Regions from separate parts of the Microtetraspora sp. AC03309 genome, predicted to be linked through region 1. Evidence: riboswitches for the same ligand, from Rfam matches in the RefSeq annotation. Region 1 holds a riboswitch; the other holds the start of a gene.
What was found. Region 1 has a riboswitch for glycine ahead of gcvP (aminomethyl-transferring glycine dehydrogenase). Riboswitches for the same ligand answer to the same signal wherever they lie in the genome.
Positions count from the first base shown of each region.

Region 1 (10,683 bases):
CGCCCTGCACGAGCGGCAGCCCCGGATGGCGGGCCCGCAGCTCCTCGATCATCGTGATCCACGACTCGTCCTGCCGGACCGCCGAGCCCGGCGCCCTCGCGCCCCTGAGCCGGAACGGCTGGGTCACCCGGGCGACCGTTCCTCCGATGGCCAGCACGGCATCCCGTACGGCGAGCAGGTCGGGCGCGTCCACTCCCCCGGCCGACCCGTGGGTGAGCACGAGCAGCAGCCAGGGATCGGCCGCCTCGTCCACCTCGACCGCTCCCGGGCCGTGCGGCGTCACAAGTTCCACCGTCCCAGATTCCACCCGGTCACGTTATCGGGGGGCGGACGTCCCTGCTCAGGCGGAGCCGTACCTCCTCGGCCAGCGCCGCGTCGGGGTGGGCCAGACCGTACCGCCAGACCGTCTCGGCGTCGTCGTCCCGGCCCCTGAGGGGCAGCACCCGCGCGAGCAGCTCGATGGCGAGCGCACCGGTGCCCGACTCGGCTCCGTCGCCCTCCTCGACCGCTCCGGCGAACTCCCCGCACGCCATGTCGAGATGCGCGAGACCGAGCAGGACCCGCAACCGTGCCGGATCCGTGACGCCGGGCACGGACAGCGCGCGCAGCAGGAGGTCGGCGGCCTGCCCCGGCTCGCCGTCCTCCAGCAACTGCTCGGCCATCCGTTCGGCGACGGCGGAGAGCCCCGCGGCGCCCTCCGCCCGGTCGGGTGCCTCGACGTCGACCGCGACCTCCGCGAAGATCGCCGCGGCGGCGTCGAGATCGCCCGCCTCGGCCAGCCTGCGCGCGTGGTCGATCTGCCGTCCGGGGTCGATGGCCGTCATGCCAGGCCCTCCATAATCGGGGATCACCAAGATCCTAACGATCGGCGGGCCCGTGCGGGGAAGACATGCGCATGATGGACGGTTCGGGTCCGCGAATCTTCCCCGCGGGCGTGATCAGTCCTCGTACGCCTCCAGCGGAGGGCAGGCGCAGACCAGGTTGCGGTCGCCGTAGGCCTGGTCGATGCGACGGACCGGCGACCAGTACTTGTTGTCCCGCAGCGCGGGCACGGGGTAGGCCGCGACCGTGCGCGAGTACGGGTGCGGCCACTCGTCGGCGACCAGGCAGGCCGCCGTGTGGGGCGCGTTGCGCAGCGGGTTGTCGGTCCTGTCGTACTCTCCGGACGCGACGCGGGCGATCTCCTCGCGGATGGCGATCATGGCGTCGGCGAACCGGTCGAGCTCGGCCAGGTCCTCGCTCTCGGTGGGCTCGATCATCAGGGTCCCCGCGACGGGGAACGACATGGTCGGCGCGTGGAAACCGTAGTCGACCAGGCGCTTGGCCACGTCGTCCACGGTGACGCCGGTCTCCTTGGTGATCTGCCGCAGGTCGACGATGCACTCGTGCGCGACGAGGCCGTCCCGTCCGGTGTACAGCACGGGATAGTGCGGGGCCAGCCGCCCGGCGAGGTAGTTCGCCGAGAGGATCGCCTGCTCGGTCGCCCGGCGCAGCCCATCTCCGCCCATCATCCGGATGTACGCCCACGAGATCGGCAGGATGCCCGCCGAGCCGTACGGCGCGGCCGAGACGGCACCGGTGCCCTTGCCAGGGAGGTAGGGGGCGAGGTGGGCCTTGACCGCGACCGGCCCGACACCCGGACCGCCACCGCCGTGCGGGATGCAGAACGTCTTGTGCAGGTTGAGGTGGCTGACGTCCGCGCCGAACTCGCCGAGCCTGGCCAGGCCGACGAGGGCGTTGAGGTTGGCGCCGTCGACGTAGACCTGCCCCCCGGCCTCGTGGACCCGGTCGCAGATCTCGACGATGGTCTCCTCGTACACGCCGTGCGTGGACGGGTAGGTCACCATGATCGCGGCGAGCGTGTCGCGATGCTTCTCGATCTTGGCGGACAGGTCGGCGAGGTCGACGTTGCCGCTGTCGTCGCAGGCAACCACGACCACGCGCATCCCAGCCATGACCGCGCTGGCCGCATTGGTGCCGTGCGCGGACGACGGGATGAGGCAGACGTCCCGCCCGGCCTCGCCCCGGCCGTGGTGGTAGGCGCGGATGGCGAGCAGCCCGGCGAACTCTCCCTGGGACCCCGCGTTGGGCTGGATCGACACCGCGTCGTAGCCGGTGACCTCGGCCAGCCAGCCTTCGAGGGTCTCGACCAACTCGACGTAGCCCGCCGCCTGGTCGATCGGGGCGAAGGGGTGGATCCCGGCGAACTCCGGCCAGGTGATCGGCTCCATCTCGGTGGTCGCGTTGAGCTTCATCGTGCAGGAGCCCAGCGGGATCATCGAGCGGTCGAGGGCGACGTCCTTGTCCTGGAGCCTGCGCAGGTAGCGCAGCATCGCCGTCTCCGACCGGTAGGAGTGGAACACCGGATGGGTCAGGAAGTCGGTGGTCCGGGCGAGGCCGGCGGGGAGCGCGTCGGGGGTCACCCGGTCCAGGTCGTCGATGACCACGCCGCCCGAGCCGCCCTGCGATCCGCCGGGCACGCCGAACGCCGCCCACACGGCCGCAAGGTGCTCGGCCGCCGTCTTCTCGTCGCAGGCGACCGCGACGTGGTCGGCGTCCACCAGTCGGAGGTTGACGCCGGCCGCCTCGGCGGCGGCCACGACCCCCGCGGCGCGCCCGGGGACGCGGGCCAGGACGGTGTCGAAGAACTCCTCGTGCACCACCTCGACACCGCCCTCGCGCAGCCCGGCGGCCAGGACGGCCGCGTGGCGGTGCACCCGCTGCGCGATCCGCCGCAGGCCGTCCGGCCCGTGGTAGACGGTGTACATCGAGGCCATGACCGCGAGCAGGACCTGCGCGGTGCAGATGTTGCTGGTGGCCTTCTCCCTGCGGATGTGCTGCTCGCGGGTCTGCAGCGCGAGCCGGTACGCGGGCTGTCCGTCGGCGTCGACGGACACCCCGACGAGCCGGCCGGGCATCTGCCGCTGGAGCCCTTCGCGTACGGCCATGTAGGCGGCGTGCGGGCCGCCGAAACCGAGCGGCACGCCGAAGCGCTGGGAGGAGCCGACGGCGATGTCGGCGCCGAGCTCACCCGGCGACGCGAGCAGCGTCAGGCCGAGGAGGTCGGCGGCGGCGATCACCTGGGCGCCGCGCTCGTGCGCCACCTCGGCGAGTACGCGGAAGCTCGCCACCCGCCCGCTCGCGCCGGGGTACTGCACCAGCACCCCGAAGCACTCGGGCAGCGCGGCGGGATCCGCGAGGTCGGCCTCGACCAGCGTGATGCCGAGCGGCTCCGCCCGGGTCGCGAGGACGGCCTTGGTCTGCGGCAGCGCGTCGATGTCGACCACGAAGACGTCGCTCTTGACCCGGCTCGCCCGGCGGGCCAGGGTCATCGCCTCGGCGGCGGCCGTGCCCTCGTCCAGGAGCGAGGCCCCGGCCACGTCGAGACCGGTCAGGTCGATGATCGCGGTCTGGAAGTTGAGCAGCGCCTCCAGCCGTCCCTGCGAGATCTCCGGCTGGTAGGGGGTGTACGCGGTGTACCAGCCGGGGTTCTCCAGCACGTTGCGCAGGACGACGCCCGGGGTGATCGTGTCGTGGTAGCCAAGGCCGATCATCGAGGTCAGCACCCGGTTGCGCCCGGCGATCGTGCGCAGCTCGGCCAGCGCCCGCGTCTCGCTCGCCGCCTCGGGGAGCGCGAGCGGGGTCTCGGTCCTGATCGCCTCGGGTACGGCGACGGCCACCAGGTCCGCCACGGAGGCGTATCCGACGGCCTCCAGCATGCGCGCCTGCTCGGCGTCGGACGGGCCGATGTGGCGGGACGCGAAGGGCGGGCCGGAAAGATCGCGAAGTGGTGACCGGTCGGTCATGGCAAGCCTCCTGGAGCGGTCGAGACCTAGGCGGCGCACGCGTGCGCCTGGTCTCCCCCTCTGTCATCGCGACCAGCCGACCGGCGGCGGGACCACGACCTGAGAGCTTCACCCCGAAGGGCTTGCACCGTCGGTGAGCACGCCTGGTGGACGTGCTGCTTTCCAGAGTTGCCTCTCCCGTGCGGTACGGGATGCCTGAGAGATTCCGGGGAGGGTTGCTCCTTCGGCGCCTCCACTTAAAGAGGTCTCTCCCGCACGGGGTCGCCAGCTTGTGCCACTCTACCGCCTACCCTGAGGCGGGCCGTTCACCCGGTCTTGCGGGACTTCCTGCGTCGTGCCAGCTCGTCGGCCGGATGGTCGGCCTCCGCATCGGAGCCGGACTCTGCGCGCTCTCCGGGCAGCTCGGCCAGCGAACCCTCGACCTCGCGCCAGACGCGCCCCAGGGCGATGCCGAACACTCCCTGCCCACCCTGGAGCAGATCGATGACCTCGTCGGCGGAGGTGCACTCGTAGACGCTGACGCCGTCGCTCATCAAAGTGATCTGGGCGAGGTCGTTCACCCCGCGGTCACGCAGATGCTGTACGGCGGTGCGGATCTGCTGGAGCGAGACGCCGGTGTCCAGAAGCCGTTTGACGACCTTGAGCACGAGGATGTCGCGAAAGCTGTACAGACGCTGCGAACCCGAACCGTGCGCGGCTCTTATGGTCGGCAGGACCAGCTCCGTCCGGGCCCAGTAGTCGAGCTGACGGTAGGTGATGCCGGCCGCCGCGCAGGCGGTGGGGCCGCGATACCCGATGTCGTCGGGCAGTCTCCTGGGCTGCTCGTCGAACAGCAGTCCTTGTTCACCGGCGCGCTCACGCGCTGACTCACGGACCGGATCATGCTGGTCGGCCGCTTTTCCCTCGCCGCTGCTGACCGCCACTGCGGACCTCCGGCTTTCTCTCATCCCACGGTCTGATCTGGGGGTTCATGAATTACAACCGTGGATTCCCTTGCACCGTAGGACCGGGGACATTCTCAGTCAACGACCCCGCACGGCGCGTCGTGAAGCGTTAAATTCCCGAAATCAACCCCTACCCGGCACGCCCGAAGTCCTCGGGCGTGATGTTGTCCAGGAACTCGCGGAACTTCTCCACCTCGTCCTCCTGGTCGTCGGGCATGCTGACCCCGGCCTCCCGGAGGACGTCCTCGCTGGCGTAGATCGTCGCACCGGTGCGGAGCGCGAGCGCGATCGAGTCCGACGGCCGGGCGCTCACCTCCACACCGTTGGAGAACACCAGGTCGGCGAAGAAGATCTGATCGCGTAGCGCGACGATGTTGACCGCACGCAGGCGCACCCCCAGCGCCTCCAGCACGTCACGGAACAGATCATGAGTGAGCGGGCGCGGCGGCGGTTCCTCCGCCTGGGCAAGCGCGATGGCCGTCGCCTCGGTCATGCCGATCCAGATCGGCAGGTACCGATCACCGTTCGTCTCCTTCAGGAGGACGATCGGCTGGTTGGTGGGCATCTCAACGCGAACCCCCACGACCTCCATCTGCAACACGGGCGACTCCGTCTCAAAGCGGCGCGGCATATCACCAGGACTTCAACGTAACACCCGGAGCGGGTCGGCCTGGTCACTGCCCCAGAACGCGGCGAACACTGCCACGAAGCAACGCACTGTGCAATTCGAGGAGAAGTCCGGATATTTCCCGAGCTGTCTCGTCGGCCTGCCCGATCGCGCCGGGCGCCCGGCGGCGCAGCAGCGGCGCCACCGCCTGCTCGACGAGGCTCGCCTCGCGTTCCGCGGCCGCCCGCACCGCGCGCAGATGGCGGGCGTGCAGGCCGAATCTGGCCAGCGAGCCGACGCTGCGGGCGATCTCCAGGGCGTCCGCGTCGTACCACCGGGCCACGGATGCCACCAGGCCGAAGCTCTCCAGCTCTGCCAGCGTGTCCTCGTCGATGTCGGCGGCCTGGAGCAGGTCCTCACGGCTGAGCCGTACGGGCGGGGCCTCCTGGGGCAGTGCCCTCGGCCGGGCCGCCTGCTCGTCCAGGTTCTCCTTGATCACCCGTAACGGAAGGTAGTGGTCACGCTGCGCGGTGAGGATGTAGCGCAGCCGCTCGACGTCACCATGGGTGAACTTGCGGTATCCCGACGGGCTTCGCTGCGGCTCGATGAGCCCCTCGCCCTCCAGGAAACGGATCTTGGAGATCGTCACGTCGGGGAACTCGCCCTGCAGTAGCGCGAGCACCTCCCCGATGCTCATGAACGCCCGTAACGCCTGCGCGCTCATGACTTACCCGCCCCTCCCTCAGCGATCACTGGCCTCCAAGGCCACGCGCGAAGAACACCAACCGGAACTTGCCGATCTGCACCTCGTCGCCCCCCGCGAGGGGGAACTCCTCGATGCGCTCCCGGTTGACGTACGTCCCGTTGAGGCTGCCGACGTCGCGGACGGTGAAGTGGCCGCCCCGCCGGTAGAACTCCGCGTGCCTTCTGGACACGGTCACATCGTCCAGGAAAATGTCGCTTTCGGGGTGGCGACCCGCCGTAGTGAGATCACTGTCCAGCAGAAAGCGGCTGCCCGCGTTCGGGCCCCGCATGACGACCAGGAGTGCGGTGCCCGGCGGGAGCTGCTCGATGGCCGCCCTGTCGGGCAGCAGGGTCTGCCCCGTCTCGTTCTCCAGCGCCTCGAGCGAGATGGTCGAGGTGGTGTCGGGAGCGGCCGGCGCCGGAGCGCTCAGCGGCGAACCGCATCTGGAACAGAAACGGGCATCCTCGGGGTTGGCATGACCGCACTGCGTGCAGTAGACGCTGGGCATCGAACGGCTCGGCCTCTCTTATGACTTGCTCAGACGGCGAATGCCGCAACTTACGCTGATCACGCACAAAGGTCAAGAAAGCGTGCTCGACATGGACTGACCAACGCTACAGCCCAGCGCGGTCCAAGGTCCATCCCGCCACACCGTTTCCTGGTTTCCCGAAGGTGACCTCCAACAATATTTGTACATGATCACGGAGATTGTTATTGTGCTCCGGCGGCCTGCTCCACCACGCGGGCCCAGCGTTCGAGCAGGGCCTGGGCGGTGTCCACGTCGCCTCCCTCGGCCCACAGGTGGGTGACCGCCTCGGACGGGTCGGGCAGGACCAGGGCCCAGCTGCCGTCCTCGCCCACGACCCGTACGCCGTCGGTGGTGTCCACGTGCAGGCCCTCGGCGGCCTCCACCACCGAGCGCATGACCGTGCCCTTGTGCGCCCACGGAGTGGGAATGGTCCGCCGCAGCAGCTTCGCCTCCGGGATCCGCGCGTCGATCTGGCTGAGCGACAGGCGGGTACGCGCCACCAGGCCCAGCAGCCGCAGGAACACCGCGAGCCCGTCCACGGTCGGCCCGAACTCCGGGACGATGAAGCCCCCTCGCCCGTCACCCGCGAAGATCATGTCGCTGTGCGTGGCGGCGGTGGTCAGCGCGTCGAGACTGGTGGGCGTCCAGTCCACCTGCACCCCGTGGAACCGGCAGACCATCTCCGCCACCCTGGTGGTGGTCACCGGCAGGGCGACCCGTCCGCCCCTGCGCTCGGCCGCCACCAGGTCGAGCACCACGAGCAGCGCCCGCTCCTCGCTGATGAGCTGGCCCATCTCGTCGACCAGGGAGACCCGCTCCCCGACCGGATCGAACCGTACGCCGAAGGCGGCGCGGGAGGAGCCGACCAGCTCGGCGAGGCGCTGGAGGTCGCGGCGGCGCTCGGCGAAGGTCTCGGTGGGCGAGGCGTCGTCGAGGCGGTTGTTCACGGTGAGCACGTCCACCCCGACCCGGCCGAGCAGGCTCGGCAGCACCAGGGACGACGTGCCGCCCGCGCAGTCGACCACGACCTTCATCTCGGCGTCCTTCACGCCGCTCATGTCGACGCAGCGCAGCAGCTCACGCGCGTAGGTGTCCACCGCGCGGGCCGGGAAGGTCAGCTCGGCGATCTCTCCCGGGAAGGCGCGCCGGTACTCCTGGCGCGAGAAGATGCGCTCCAGCTTGCGCTGGGCGCCCTGGGAGAGGTCCGCTCCGGTGCCGTCCATGAAGACGATGTCGACACTCTGGGGGTCGCCCGCGCTGGTCCGCAGCGCGATGCCGCCCTGCGCGCTGCCCCTGGAGGTGTGGAAGCGGGCGACCGGGAGCGCGGACGCCTCCAGGTCCACCACGTTGATCGCGCTGGAGTTCAGGGCGCTGATGACCGCCCGCTTGAAGGCGCGGGCCGCCCGGGAGGCGTCACGCGAGGTGACGATCGTGTCGCCCTTGCTGACCATCGTGGCGTACGCGCTGGCCAGCCGTACGCACAGCTCGGGGGTGATCTCGACGTTGACCAGGCCGGAGACGCCGCGCGGGCCGAACAGGCTGCGCTGGCCGCGCGACTCCCAGATCACGCTGGTGTTGACGACGGCGCCCGCCTCGACCGTCTTGAACGGGTAGATCTTCACGCCGGACGAGACGTACGCCTCCGACTCGATCACGCACTCGTCGCCGACGACCGCGTTCTCCTCGATCCTGGCGCCGGTCATCACGTCGGTGTTCTTGCCGATCACGCATCCGCGCAGGTGGGCGGCAGGGCCGACGTAGACGTTGTCGTGGACGACGGCGCGGTGGAGGAAGGCCCCCTCCTTGACCACGGCGTTGCTGCCGAGGACGGTGTACTCCCGCAGCTCGGCGCCGGCCTCCACCTTGGCGTAGTCGCCGATGTAGAGCGGTCCCTTGAGCACCGCGTCGGGATCGACGGAGGCGCCCTCGGCCGTCCAGACGCCGGGCGCGAGCTCGAAGGCGTCGAAGTCGACCTTGACCTTGCCCTCCAGGACGTCGGCCTGGGCCTTGAGGTAGCTCTCGTGGGTGCCGACGTCCTCCCAGTAGCCCTCGGCGACGTATCCGAACAGCGGCAGGCCGCGCTCGAGCAGCTTGGGGAAGACGTCCGAGGACCAGTCCACGGACCGCCCGGCGGGGACCTCGTCGAGGACGCTCGGCTCCATGACGTAGATGCCGGTGTTGACGGTGTCGGAGAAGACCTGGCCCCAGGTGGGCTTCTCCAGGAAGCGCTGGACCCGGCCGTTCTCGTCCACGATGATGATCCCGAACTCCAGGGGGTTGGGCACCCGCTTGAGCCCGATCGTGACCAGGGCGCCGTTCTCCTCGTGGAACCTGAGCATGTCGGTCAGGTCGATGTCGGTGAGCGCGTCACCGGAGATGACGAGGAACCGCTCGTCCCTGAGCCGGTCCGCCGCGTTCCTCACGCTGCCCGCGGTGCCGAGCGGGATCTCCTCGGTCGCGTAGTGCAGGCGCATCCCGAGCTCGTCGCCGTCGCCGAAATAGTTGCGGATGAGGGCGGCGAGGAACTGCACGGTCACCACGGTCTCGGTGCAGCCGTGCTTCTTCAGCAGGCGGAGTACGTGCTCCATGATGGGCCGGTTGATGATGGGGAGCAGGGGTTTGGGCTGGTTGGCGGTCATCGGCCGCAGCCGCGTTCCCTCCCCGCCCGCCATGACGACGGCCTTCACGGGCTCACCCCCTTATTAGCTGGCGGACCTGTACCACATACAACACCCCGGCCCACCAGTACAGACCAGTCCCCCATATGGCGAACGCCCAGCCGAAGATCCCCGTGATCTCGGCGTACCACCCCTGATGGGACGCGAGGAACAGGAGGGGAAAGGCGTACATGAGGCAGGCGGTCGCGGCCTTACCGAGGAAATGTACGGGCAGCGCCGGGCCGTAGCCGTGGCGGCGCAGGATGGGGACGGTGAAGAGCAGGAAAACGTCCCGTCCCACGACCAGGAGCGCCAGCCACCACGGAATCACCTCGCGCAGGACCAGCCCGACGAGGGTGGCGAAGATGTAGAGCCGGTCGGCGAGGGGATCGATCAGCCGCCCGAGCTTGCTGGTCTGGTTCCACGCGCGGGCGAGCTTCCCGTCGAGCCAGTCGCTGATCCCCGCCGCTATGAGCAGGAGTATCGCCCAGCCGTCTGCCTGTGGCCCCAGCACGAGCCAGAGAAACACCGGAACGCCGAGCAACCTCAGGAAGCTCAGCAAATTGGGCAGGGTAAAGATCCGATCCTCGGCAGACTCCACGGTCAGACCCTACATCGCACCCCTGTGCCGCCCCGCGCTCCGGTCGGCGGCAGGGCTGGGCACGGGCCGGAACCCGGCGTCCACCAGCCCGAGCCGGTGCGCCACCACGGCGGCCTGGGTGCGATTGCGCAGCTCCAGTTTCTCCATGACGGCGGCGACGTGGCTCTTCACCGTCGTCACCCCCACGTGCAGCCGCTCGCCGATCTCGGCGTTGGACAGTCCCATGCCGACGAGGGTGAGAACCTGCACCTCGCGGTCGGTGAGCCCGCGTGGGAGGGGGACGGCTTCCCGCTCGGCGGCCAGCGCCCGCTCCACCACCCGCCGCAGCACGGACGGCGCGAGCAGGGGCTCCCCCTGGGCCGCCCGCCGTACGGCGTCGACGATCCGCTCGGGCGAGTCGTCCTTGACGAGGAAGCCGAGCGCGCCCGCCCTGAGCGCGCCGTAGACGTTCTCGTCCTCGCCGAACGTGGTGAGCACGACGATCCGCGCCGACGGGCGCGCGGCGAGGATCCGCCGGGTCGCCTCCAGCCCGTCCACGCGGGGCATGCGCAGGTCCATCAGGATCACGTCGGGCAGGAGCTCCTCCGCGAGCCGTACGGCCTGCGCCCCGTCGGCCGCCTCGCCGCAGATCTCCGCGTCCCCCGCGGCGTCCAGCATCATCCGCACTCCCGCGCGGACCAGTGCCTGGTCGTCGGCCACCAGCACCCGGATCATCAGCATTTCCTCCTCGTCCGCACGGGCAGCGCGGCGGCCAGCCGCCAGCCGCCGTCCTCCGCCGGTCCCGCCGTGAGCCG
Region 1 covers NZ_JADDIL010000065.1:26,279-36,961, forward strand. Annotated here, with positions in the region: gene IMZ11_RS31275 (alpha/beta family hydrolase) at 1-292, opposite strand, end outside; gene IMZ11_RS31280 (hypothetical protein) at 312-824, opposite strand; gene gcvP (aminomethyl-transferring glycine dehydrogenase) at 939-3,806, opposite strand; glycine riboswitch at 3,979-4,070, opposite strand; gene IMZ11_RS31290 (MerR family transcriptional regulator) at 4,112-4,729, opposite strand; gene IMZ11_RS31295 (bifunctional nuclease family protein) at 4,881-5,351, opposite strand; gene IMZ11_RS31300 (MerR family transcriptional regulator) at 5,425-6,081, opposite strand; gene IMZ11_RS31305 (FHA domain-containing protein) at 6,107-6,610, opposite strand; gene IMZ11_RS31310 (mannose-1-phosphate guanyltransferase) at 6,814-9,318, opposite strand; gene IMZ11_RS31315 (CDP-alcohol phosphatidyltransferase family protein) at 9,323-9,889, opposite strand; gene IMZ11_RS31320 (response regulator transcription factor) at 9,899-10,603, opposite strand; gene IMZ11_RS31325 (sensor histidine kinase) at 10,603-10,683, opposite strand, start outside.

Region 2 (10,683 bases), on a different contig from region 1:
GCTCGCCCTCGATGCGCACGCGGAACAGCCAGCCGTCGCCGTACGGGTCGGAGTTGACCAGAGACGGATCGTCCACGACCGCGGGGTTGGTCTCCACGATCTCGCCGCCGACCGGCGCGTAGATGTCGCTCACCGACTTGGTGGACTCCACCTCGCCGACCGCGTCACCGGCCTCGACGGTGGTGCCCACCTCCGGCACCTGCACGAAGACCACGTCGCCGAGCTGCTCCGCGGCGTACGCGGTCACGCCCACCGTCACGGTGAGGCCGTCATCGAGACCGGCCACCCACTCGTGCTCCTTGGTGTAGCTCAGCTCGTCGGGAATGCTGCTCACTTGCTCCTCCTGTAGAAAGGCAGATCAACGACGTCAACGGGTTCATGGCTACCACGGATGTCCACGGCCAGGCCTCCCTTTTCGAGAGCGTCCGCGGCGACGTACGCCATGGCGATGGGCTTGCCCAGCGTCTGCGAGGGCGCGCCGCTGGTCACCTCGCCGACGACCTCGCCCTCACACGTGACGGGATAGCCGTGGCGGGGGACTCTGCGGCCGCGCGCCACCAGACCGACCAGGCGGCGTCCGGGGGCCGTGCGCCCGGAGAGCGCGGCCCGCCCGACGAAGTCGCCCGGCTTGTCGAACTTCACGACCCGGCCGAGGCCGGCGTCGAAGGGCGTGGTGGCCGCGGTCAGCTCGTTGCCGTACAGCGGCATGCCCGCCTCCAGGCGCAGCGTGTCACGCGCGGACAGCCCGCAGGGCCGCAGTCCGAGCTCCGCCCCCGCCTCGGACAGGGCGTTCCACAGCGGGACCGCGTCCTCGGGCCGGACGAACAACTCGAAGCCGTCCTCGCCGGTGTAACCCGTACGCGCGATCATGACCTCGAATCCGGCGACCTCGCCGGGGAGCCCCGCGTAGTACTTGAGCCCGACCAGGTCGGCGTCGGTCAGCTTCCCGAGGATGTCCGTGCTGTTCGGCCCCTGGACGGCGATCAACGCGTAGGAGTCCGACCTGTCCTCGACCCGGGCGTCGTACGGCTTGGCGCGCTCGGCCAGCTCCTCGGCCACCCTGGCGTAGTTGGAGGCGTTCGCGACGACCATGAACTCCTCGGGCCGGAGGCGGTAGACGATCAGGTCGTCCAGCACGCCGCCGTCCTCGGTCACGATCATGGTGTACCTGGCGCGGCCGGGCTCCAGCACGCTCAGATGCCCGACGAGGGCGAAGTCCAGCGCCTCTCCCGCCTGCGGGCCGGTGACGTGGATCTCGCCCATGTGGGACAGGTCGAACAGGCCGGCAGCGGTGCGCACCGCGTTGTGCTCGGCTGACTCGCTGCCGTAGCGCAGGGGCATCTGCCATCCCGCGAAGTCGGTGAGCGTCGCGCCGAGGCTCTCGTGAACCTCACGCAACGGGGTAGATCGGGACATGATCGCACCTCAGGAAGACGGATGACAGCATCCTCCCCCTCTGTCATGGGTGCCTGAGAGCTTCGTCCGTTTCCTTACCCGGACTTTCACCTTCGGCGAGGCCGCGTACGGCCTGCTTTCCAGAGGACACCTGGCCCGCGCGGTCCTTTGCCTTGAGAGGTTCGCGGGGAGGGCTTGCTCCTTCAGGGGACCTGACCGGCTGTCAGGACGCTCTCCCGCACGGGATCGATGGTGTTCTCCCAGCCTAGTGGTCGTACCCCGTCTCGCGAAACCGGTGGGCCTCTCTCAGATCCAGCCGCGCGCCGACGCCTCCGCTCCGGCCTGGAACCTGGTGGTGGCGCCCAGCCGTTCGACGACCGCGGCGATCCGGCGGGTCGCGGTACGCGCGCTGACCCCGAGTTGCCTGGCGATCGTCTCGTCCTTGAGCCCGGCCTTGAGCATCTGGAGCACCAGCAGGTCCTCCTCGTCCGGCCGGTCGCCGACGGGCGGCCGGGTCCCGGTGAGCGGCCGGCCGCGTTCCCAGTAGGCGTCGAACAGCTCGATGAGCGCGTCGAGCAGGCCGGAGGGACGGATCAGCGCGACGTTGTCGTAGACGCCGTCCACGAGGGGCATCAGTGCCACCCGCCGGTCGACGATCCGCAGCTTGAACGGCAGGCTGGGCAGGAACCTGGACCGCTCGCCCTCCTCGGCCAGCCGGAGGAGGGTCTCGAACCGGCCGGGGCGTCGCAGGGACTCCGGGCAGTACACGACCCGGATGTCCACCCCGCGCGCGATCAGCTCCCGGGTGCCGGCGACCTCCGACTCGTTGCTGTCCACCGAGTTGTCGGGCCACCCGATGTAGGGCGGCCGGTCGAGCGCCAACACCTCCGACGTGACCGATCTGTTCGTCTCCGTCATCTGCCGCTTCACCGCGTCCTCGCCCGAGAGGATCTCCACCAGGCCGGCCGGGTCGGCCCGCAGCCGGCCCGACTGGTAGAGCTGCGCGAAGTCGGCGACCGTGGTCCGGATTTCGGCCAGTCCCGCCTCGGCCTCCAGCCGGCGCCGGTTGATCAGCCATCCGAGCGCCGCCTCCGGCGCCACCGGCTCGTACCTGCCCGGCCTGATCCGTCGTAGCAGCCCGAGTTCGGCCAGCCGGGCCAGCGCGTGCCGTACCCGTGCGGCGCTGACCCGCAGCGAGCCCGCCAGGTCGGTGACCGTGCGGTCGGGGTGGCGGAGCAGGGACCGGTAGATCTGTTCGTCGAAATCGCCGATGCCCACCGCACCGAGCACTGGCTGGTCGTCCACGCACCACCTGACCGGATCGTGACGCTTTTCGCCATATGACCGAAAACGCCAGCACTATATCTCGACAACTGATCCTCACGGGCCGTTCACTTCTAGCTGCCTCCCGGCGACCTTGCTGCAGGGCGGCACCCCCCGTCTCGAAGAGGAGCAATGGCCCGCAACCCCCGACGAGTGAGTGCCTTCGGCGCGATGGCGCTCGCCGCCGCCGTGGTGATCACCACGGCCTCGGCGCCGGCTTCGGCCGATCCCCTGACCACCGATCCTCTGACCGCCGGCCCGACCGACACCTACATCGTCACGCTGGCCGAGCAGCCGCTCGCGACCTATGACGGCGGCGTCGCCGGCATCCCCGCCACCAAGCCCGGCAAGGGCAAGAAGGTGGACATCGGCAGCGCGAACGCCAAGCGTTACCGCGACCACCTGAAGAGCAGGCAGGACCAGGTCTCCCGGAGCGTCGACGCCACGCCGGCCAAGCAGCTTTCCGTGGCCTCCAACGCGTTCGTCGCCGAGCTCACCATGACCCAGGCGGCGCGGCTGAACACCACGCCCGGTGTGCTCTCCGTCGTTCCCGACCGCCTGCGCAAGGCTCTGGACGACCGCAGGTCCACCGACTTCCTCGGCCTGTCCGGCGAGTCCGGTCTGTGGTCCAGGCTCGGCGGCACCGCGAACGCGGGCAAGGGCATCGTGGTCGGCGTGATCGACACCGGCATCTGGCCGGAGAACCCGTTGTTCGCGGCCCCGGCCCTCGACGCCACGGCGCCCACGGACGCCGATCCGTACCGGCCCTATCTGCAGGGCTCGGCCACGGTCATGAAGAAGGCCGACGGCGGCACGTTCACCGGCGTCTGCCAGACCGGCGAGGAGTTCGCCGCCAACCTGTGCAACCAGAAGCTGATCAGCGCCCGCTACTTCGGTGACGCCTGGCTGAAGCGGGTACCGCCGGCCAATCGCGCCGACTACGTCTCGCCGCGCGACGCGCAGGGGCACGGCTCGCACACCGCCTCCACCGCCGCGGGCAACGCGGACGTGCCGGCGAGCGTGAACGGCACCGACTTCGGCCAGATCTCCGGTGTCGCGCCCGGCGCGGCGATCGCCGTCTACAAGGCGCTCTGGGAGAGCGCCGACGGCCGGCAGACCGGCGGCCTGGACTCCGACATCCTGGCCGCCGTCGACCAGGCGGTGGCCGACGGCGTCGATGTGATCAACTACTCCGTGGGCTCCGAGGCGGAGTCCCCGGCGGAGGACCCGATCGGGCTCGCCTTCCGCGCGGCCGCCGCGAGCGGCATCTTCGTCGCCACCGCCGGCGGCAACAGCGGCCCGGGTGCCTCGACGCTGGACAACACCATGCCGTGGACGACCACCGTGGCCGCGAGCACGGCCGCGCCGTACGTGGGCGAGGTGGAGTTGGGCGACGGCACCAGGCATCGCGGTTCGAGCACCACGGTCAGCGACACGTTCGGGCCCAAGCCGCTGGCCACGGGCCCGGTGGTCAAGAACGCCTCCGTCGACGACTTCGAGGCGCAGGTCTGCGCCCCGAACAGCCTAGACCCGGCCAGGACCGCCGGGAAGATCGTCGTCTGCGAGCGCGGCACCGTCACGCGCCTGGAGAAGTCCGGTGAGGTCAAGCGGGCCGGCGGCGTCGGCATGATCATGGTCAACATGGCCGACGAGGACACCATCACCGACTCGCACGCCGTGCCGACCGTGCACATCGGCGGGCCCGGCGTGCCGGCCGTGCTGGCCTACGCGGCGACGGACGGGGCGACCGCCATCCTGCGGCCCGTGAGCGCTGAGGGCGCCGTCTACCCGCGGGTGGCGGGGTTCTCCTCGCGCGGACCGTCGCTGACCAACCGCGGCGACCTGCTCAAGCCCGACATCGCCGCCCCGGGCGTCTCGATCCTGGCGGCAGTCGCTCCGCCGACGAACAACGGCAACGACTTCGGCTTCTACGACGGCACCTCGATGGCCACCCCGCACATCGCGGGTCTGGCCGCGCTCTACCTGGGCAAGCACCCTGACCTGTCGCCCATGGCGATCAAGTCCGCGATGATGACGACCACCGCGCCGACCAGGAACGCCGACGGCACGGACAGCACCGACGCCTTCGCGCAGGGCGCGGGCAACGTCGATCCGGCCCGGATGCTCGAGCCCGGCCTGGTCTACGACTCCACGGAGCAGAACTGGCTCGGCTACCTGGAGGGCCTGGGCGTCAGGACGGGCAGTGGGGTGGCGCCGATCGCCACCAGCGACCTGAACTACCCCTCGATCGCCCTCGGCGGGCTGGCCGGCCCCCGGACCGTCACCCGTACGCTGACGGCCGTCACCCCCGGCAAGTACAAGGCCGACATCGACCTGCCCGGCGTCAAGGCCAAGGTGAGCCCTTCCACGCTGCGTTTCGACCGGGCCGGTGAGACCAAGTCGTTCACCGTCACCATGGAACTGAAGGACGAGGTCGCGACCGGCATCACCGGCTCGCTGACCTGGACCGGCGAGGGCCGGACCGTTCGCAGCGTCGTCGCGGTGACCGCGCAGGGCATGCTCGCCCCCGCCGAGGTCAGGGGCAAGGACGCGAACGGGTCGGTGTCCTTCGAGGTGACCCCGGTCACGAAGAAGACCGCCATCACGGCCTACGGGCTGGTCTCCGGCCCGGAGATCGTCGGCTCGGTCGGTCCCGAGGAGGCCAACGGCAAGCAGTACACGATCGACGTCCCCGAGGGGACCAAGGCCGTGGAGTTCTGGGCCCGCCCCGACAACGGCCTGGAGCTGGGCTTCGGCGGAGGCGTGCTCTACGAGGGCCGGGAGTTCGCGGGCTGGGTGGATCGCGACGGCGACGACTACCGGCTGGTCATCTCGCGGCCGAAGGCCGGGAAGTACACCTTCGTGCTCGTCAGCTACCTGACCGCGCCGGGTACCACGTCGACCCCGTTCCACGCGCAGGCGAACGTGGTGACCGACGCCCCGGGCGTGGGTGGTCTGACCGTGTCGCCGCGCAAGCTCAAGGGCACCCCGGGGGTTCCCGAGACGGTGACCGCCGGCTGGTCGAGCCTGCCGGACGGGCGGCCCCACACCGGTTACATCGAGTACCCCAACGGGGTCGGAACCGTGATCAGCGTCAACTGACGTGACCTGAAGGGAATGTCCGAGGATCCTGGCGTGGGCCGGGCGGCAGCCGCCGCCCGGCCCACGCCCGGTTGATCCGGACATCCCCTGTGGGCGATCTCCGGCCGACGGTCTCACCCTGTCTCCCGGGTCTCCCGGAGCGTCTCCCGGAGCCCGCCTGTGCGGCGGTCCTTCCGGCAGGTCGCGGAGCTCCCGTCGGCCAGACGGCATCGCCGCGTGACGGGTGTCGCCGGGTCAGGCGGTGGCCTGGCCGTCGGCGGAGGCGGTGTGGACCTGGACGTCTCCCGCCGTCAGGCCGGCCAGGCGTTCTTCGGCCGTGTCGAGCACTTGGAGGTCGGCCTTGATGTGCGCGGCGGCGGCGTCGATGAGCAGCGCGACGAGCGGATCGCCGGTGTGCGCGCGGCGTTGCCTGGTGAGCGCGCCGAGGTCGGACAGGTGGGCCTGCCGTTGCGCCGTGACGAACGCGGCCAGGGACTCGGCACCGAGCCTGCTCGCGCCGAGGAGTTTGAGGAACAGCTCGTCCCTGAAGCCGGACGAGCGGGTCCACGGGCTGGTCGCCCACGATCGCAGCTCCTCCAATCCCTCCGGCGTGAGCCGGTAGGTCGTCTTGTCCGGCCGGTCGCTCTGCGCGACGTGGTCGCGGACGACGTGCCCGTCCCGGACCAGGCGGTCGAGGATCTGGTACAGGTGCCCGATGTTGAGCCCGCCCCACTGAGGGCCGATGGCGGCCTCGAACCTGGCCTTCAACTCGTAGCCGTGACTCGGGCCGTCGGCGAGGAGGGTCAGGACCGCGTGGCTGAGCGGCATCCGGAGCTGCCTTCCTGAATTGTCACAATGTAGGGACTCCCATACTGCCCTACATTGTGACAATGTATGGGCGCATGGGAGTCGACGTCAGCCTTCGGCATGTGAGCCGTCGATACGCGTCCGCCGTGGCGCTCGACGAGGTGAGCCTGGACATCGAAGCGGGAAGCGCGGTCGCGCTCATGGGCGCGTCCGGAGCGGGCAAGTCCACGCTGCTCCATCTCGTCGGCGCGATGGACCGGCCGGACGCGGGAGAGATCCTGGTCGACGGCGCCAGGGTGGACGACCTGCCGCGCCGGGGACTGGACCGGTACCGCCGCCGCATCGGGTTCGTGTTCCAGCGCTTCCACCTGCTGCCCGCGCTCAGCGTGCTGGACAACGTGCTCGCCCCCGTCTTGCCCCGCCGGGTCGACTTCGACCGCAAGGCGAGGGCGATGGACCTGCTGGACGCGGTGGGGCTGGCCGACCGCGCCTCCGCGCTGCCGAGCCGGCTGTCCGGAGGCCAGCAACAGCGCGTCGCCATCGCCAGGGCGCTCATCGGCCGCCCGCCGCTCCTGCTCGCCGACGAGCCCACCGGCAACCTCGACAGCGGCACCGGTCACGAGATCGTCGATCTGCTTCTCACGCTCCGCGAGGCGTACGGCATGACCATGCTGGTCGCCACCCACAATCCCGAGGTCGCCGCCGTGTGCGACCGGGTCGTACGGATGCGGGACGGGAAGATCACCGCCGACGAGTGGCTGACCCCACCCGACGACGTGCTCGACCGGATCGGCAGGCTCGGGTGATCCGCCTGATGTTGGCCCAGCTCCGTCACCGGCTGGGCCGCTCGCTCGTGCTGCTGATCGGCATCCTGGTCGCGGCCACAGGCTTCACCGTGCTGACCGGCACGGCCGAGACCCAGCGCCTGGAGATCGTCGGGACCGTCGGGAAGAACTTCCGCGCGCAGTACGACATCCTCGTCCGGCCCAAGGGCTCGACCACCGATCTGGAGCGGACCCGCTCGCTGGTACGGCAGAACCACCTGTCGGGCATCTTCGGCGGCATCACCCTCGACCAGTACGAGAAGGTCAAGCACATCAACGGGGTGGAGATCGCGGCGCCGATCGGCATGGTCGGCTACCTCACCATGGGAGGCTCGGCCGACATCGACGTCACCGACGTGCTCCACAAGGGCGACCGGACCATGCTGCGGATGGATCAGACCCGGGTCGCCGACCGCGGTCTCACCCGGATCTCCTACGGCGGGCCGCGCTACCAGTACGTCACCCGCAGGCCGGTCACGGTGCCCGTCACCAAGCACAACGGCGGCGACGCCAGGTCGCTCGCCAAGGAGACGACCGTCTCGGGGCGGGAGGTCGCGCTCGGCCCATCGCTGCTCGAACGGAAGGAACGCGGCTGGGCGGCCCAGAAGACGTTCCCCTTCGAAGGGGGCGCGCAGGTCGGGTACTGGTCCACGAGCACGGCGTACGGCATGGGGACGATCACCGAGGGCACGTTGGGCGACTGGACCCCGGGACGGGCGATCGTCAGCGTCGAGCAGGAGTTCCCGTTCCTGCTCGCCGCCGTCGATCCCGAGGCGGAGGCCCGGCTGGCCGGCCTGGACAAGGCGATGGTCGCCGGCCGCTACCTCAGGGCGGAGGAGGAGTATCGCGTGCCGCCGACCGGAGGCGGCAGGGAGGTCCTGCTCCTCGCCGCGGCGCGGCCGTACGCCGACCAGCGGGACGAGATCGAGATCCGCAGGCTTCCGGCCGAGGCGGCGGACAAGGTCGTCAAGGGAACGCCGGCGGAGGCATTGAAGAAGTACCTCACCGCGCAGGACGGCGAGGTCGTCAAGCGGGTGACACTGGACGCCGCCGACGTCTACGACGGCATGCTCGACGGGTGGCAGGACATCCCGGAAGGCCAGGTGTCGGCCCCGCTGACCCGCTTCTGGACGGCGGGCCCGACCGAGTACCGGGAGTTGGGAGACCGGCACGTCGCCGCAGCTCCGGTGGACAACGATCCGGCCGTCTGGAAGGACCCCGCGTGGGGGAAGGCTTTCGGGGAGCCGGCGTACTTCTTCCTCGGATGGGAGGGGCACGCGAACGCGCCCATCGGGGCGGCGGACGCGCAGTTCCGGCCACTGCGTCCCACGTTCGTGCCGGACATCGACACGCTGTCCACCCGCGTGATCGGCCGGTTCGACCCGGAGAGGCTGCCGGGGTTCAGCGAGCTGACGGGATTGCCGATGGAGACCTACAACCCGCCGGTCGCCAAGCCGGGAGACAGCCGTACGGAGAAACTGCTCGCGGGGCGTGACCTGCTGCCGAACGACAACGTCGGCGGATATCTCCAGACGCCGCCCCTGCTGCTGACCAACCTCGAAGGGCTGCGGCGGATCACTTCGGCGACCAAGGGAGCGTCGTCCGGTGGCGGCGCGGGTGAGAAGGCGCAGGCGGCCACGGACGCCGCCCCGCTCAGCGTGGTCAGGGTGCGCGTGGCCGGGGTGACCGGCCCCGACCCGGTCAGCCGGGAGCGGATCAGCCAGGTGGCCCGGGACATCGTGGCCGCCACCGGCCTGGACGTGGACATCACCATCGGGTCGTCGCCGTCGCCGACGACCGTGGAGTTGCCCGCAGGTTCGTACGGGCGGCCCGCGCTGACCCTGCGCGAGGGCTGGGTGAACAAGGGGGTGGCCTACCGCATCCTGGCCGCGGCCGACCGCAAATCGATGGCGCTGTTCGTGCTGATTCTCGCCGTGTGCGGGCTCTTCGTCGTCAACGCGGTGTCGGCCGCCGTACGGGCACGCCGCGCCGAATTGGGCGTGCTCGGCTGTCTCGGCTGGTCGCGGCCCCGGATATTCGGCACCGTGCTGCTGGAGGTCGGCGTGATCGGCCTGCTCGCGGGTTGCCTCGCGGCGGCGCCGGCCGTCCCGCTCTCCTCGTGGGCGGGCCTGCCGGACCCCGGTGCCCGTAGTTGGCTGGCCGTACCCGCGGCCCTGCTGCTCGCACTGCCGGCGGGGCTGGTGCCGGCGTGGCGCGCGTCGCGGGTGCCCCCGGTGGAGGCGGTCAGGCCCGCCGTACGGCTGCCGCGCCGGGCCAGGTCGCCCCGCGGGGTGACCGGGCTGGCGCTGACCGCGCTGACCAGGGTCCCCGGCCGCGCCCTCCTCGGCGCGTCGACCCTGGCGGTGGCGGTGTTCGCGCTGACCCTGCTCCTCGGAGTGACGTACGGCTTCCGCGGGCGGGTCGTCGGCTCCCTGCTGGGGGACGCGATCGTCCTGCAGGCGCGAACGGCCGACTACGTCGCGATCGGGGTGATGTTCGCGCTGGCCGCGCTGGCCGTGGCCGATGTGCTGTACCTCGGCGTGCGTGAGCGGGACACCGAACTGGCCGCGCTCCGGAGCACCGGCTGGTCCGGTGGCGCGCTGGCTCGTCTGATCGTGGCGGAAGGGGTCGGCATCGGCCTGCTCGGTGCCCTGTCGGGTTCGGTCGCCGGGCTCGTCGCGACGTACGCCGTGGCGGGCGAGCTGCCGGCCCCCGTCGTCGCCGGGGCAGGGGCCGCTGGCGGGCTCGCAGTGCTGCTGGCCGCATCCGCCTCCGTCGCCCCCGCCCTGCTCGCACAGCGGCTGCCCCTCGCCCGCCTGCTCGCCCGGGAGTGACCGGACAGTCAGCGGCGCCGGGCGCGGGCGGCGCGGGCGGCGGCGGTGACGAGGGCGTGGAAGACGGGCGCGTGTTCGTCGGCTTCGGGGTGCCACTGGACGGCGTGGGCGAAGGGGTGGCCGTCGAGTTCGACCGCCTCGATCGTGCCGTCGTCCGCGTGCGCGGTGACGGCCAGCCCGTCGCCCAGGCGGTCGATCGCCTGGTGGTGGTAGTGCGCCGGGGTCACCTCCTCGGCCTCGTAGATCTTGGCCAGGGTGGGGGAGAGCCGTACCGGGATCCGGCCGAAGGTGCCGGGCGCGGGGGAGTGGCCGGAGTGGCCGACGATGTCCGGAAGGTGCTGGTGGAGGGTCCCGCCCCTGGCGACGTTCAGCACCTGCATGCCCCGGCAGACGCCGAGGAACGGCATGCCCGCGTCGAG
Region 2 covers NZ_JADDIL010000006.1:140,499-151,181, reverse strand. Annotated here, with positions in the region: gene gcvH (glycine cleavage system protein GcvH) at 1-334, opposite strand, end outside; gene gcvT (glycine cleavage system aminomethyltransferase GcvT) at 331-1,416, opposite strand; glycine riboswitch at 1,547-1,644, opposite strand; gene IMZ11_RS46080 (helix-turn-helix domain-containing protein) at 1,702-2,700, opposite strand; gene IMZ11_RS45890 (S8 family serine peptidase) at 2,851-5,820, shown strand; gene IMZ11_RS05360 (PadR family transcriptional regulator) at 6,055-6,627, opposite strand; gene IMZ11_RS05355 (ABC transporter ATP-binding protein) at 6,729-7,412, shown strand; gene IMZ11_RS05350 (FtsX-like permease family protein) at 7,421-10,264, shown strand; gene IMZ11_RS05345 (gamma-glutamyl-gamma-aminobutyrate hydrolase family protein) at 10,273-10,683, opposite strand, start outside.
Region 2: linked by a shared signal. The riboswitch ahead of gcvT (glycine cleavage system aminomethyltransferase GcvT) and the one ahead of gcvP (aminomethyl-transferring glycine dehydrogenase) in region 1 are both predicted to bind glycine.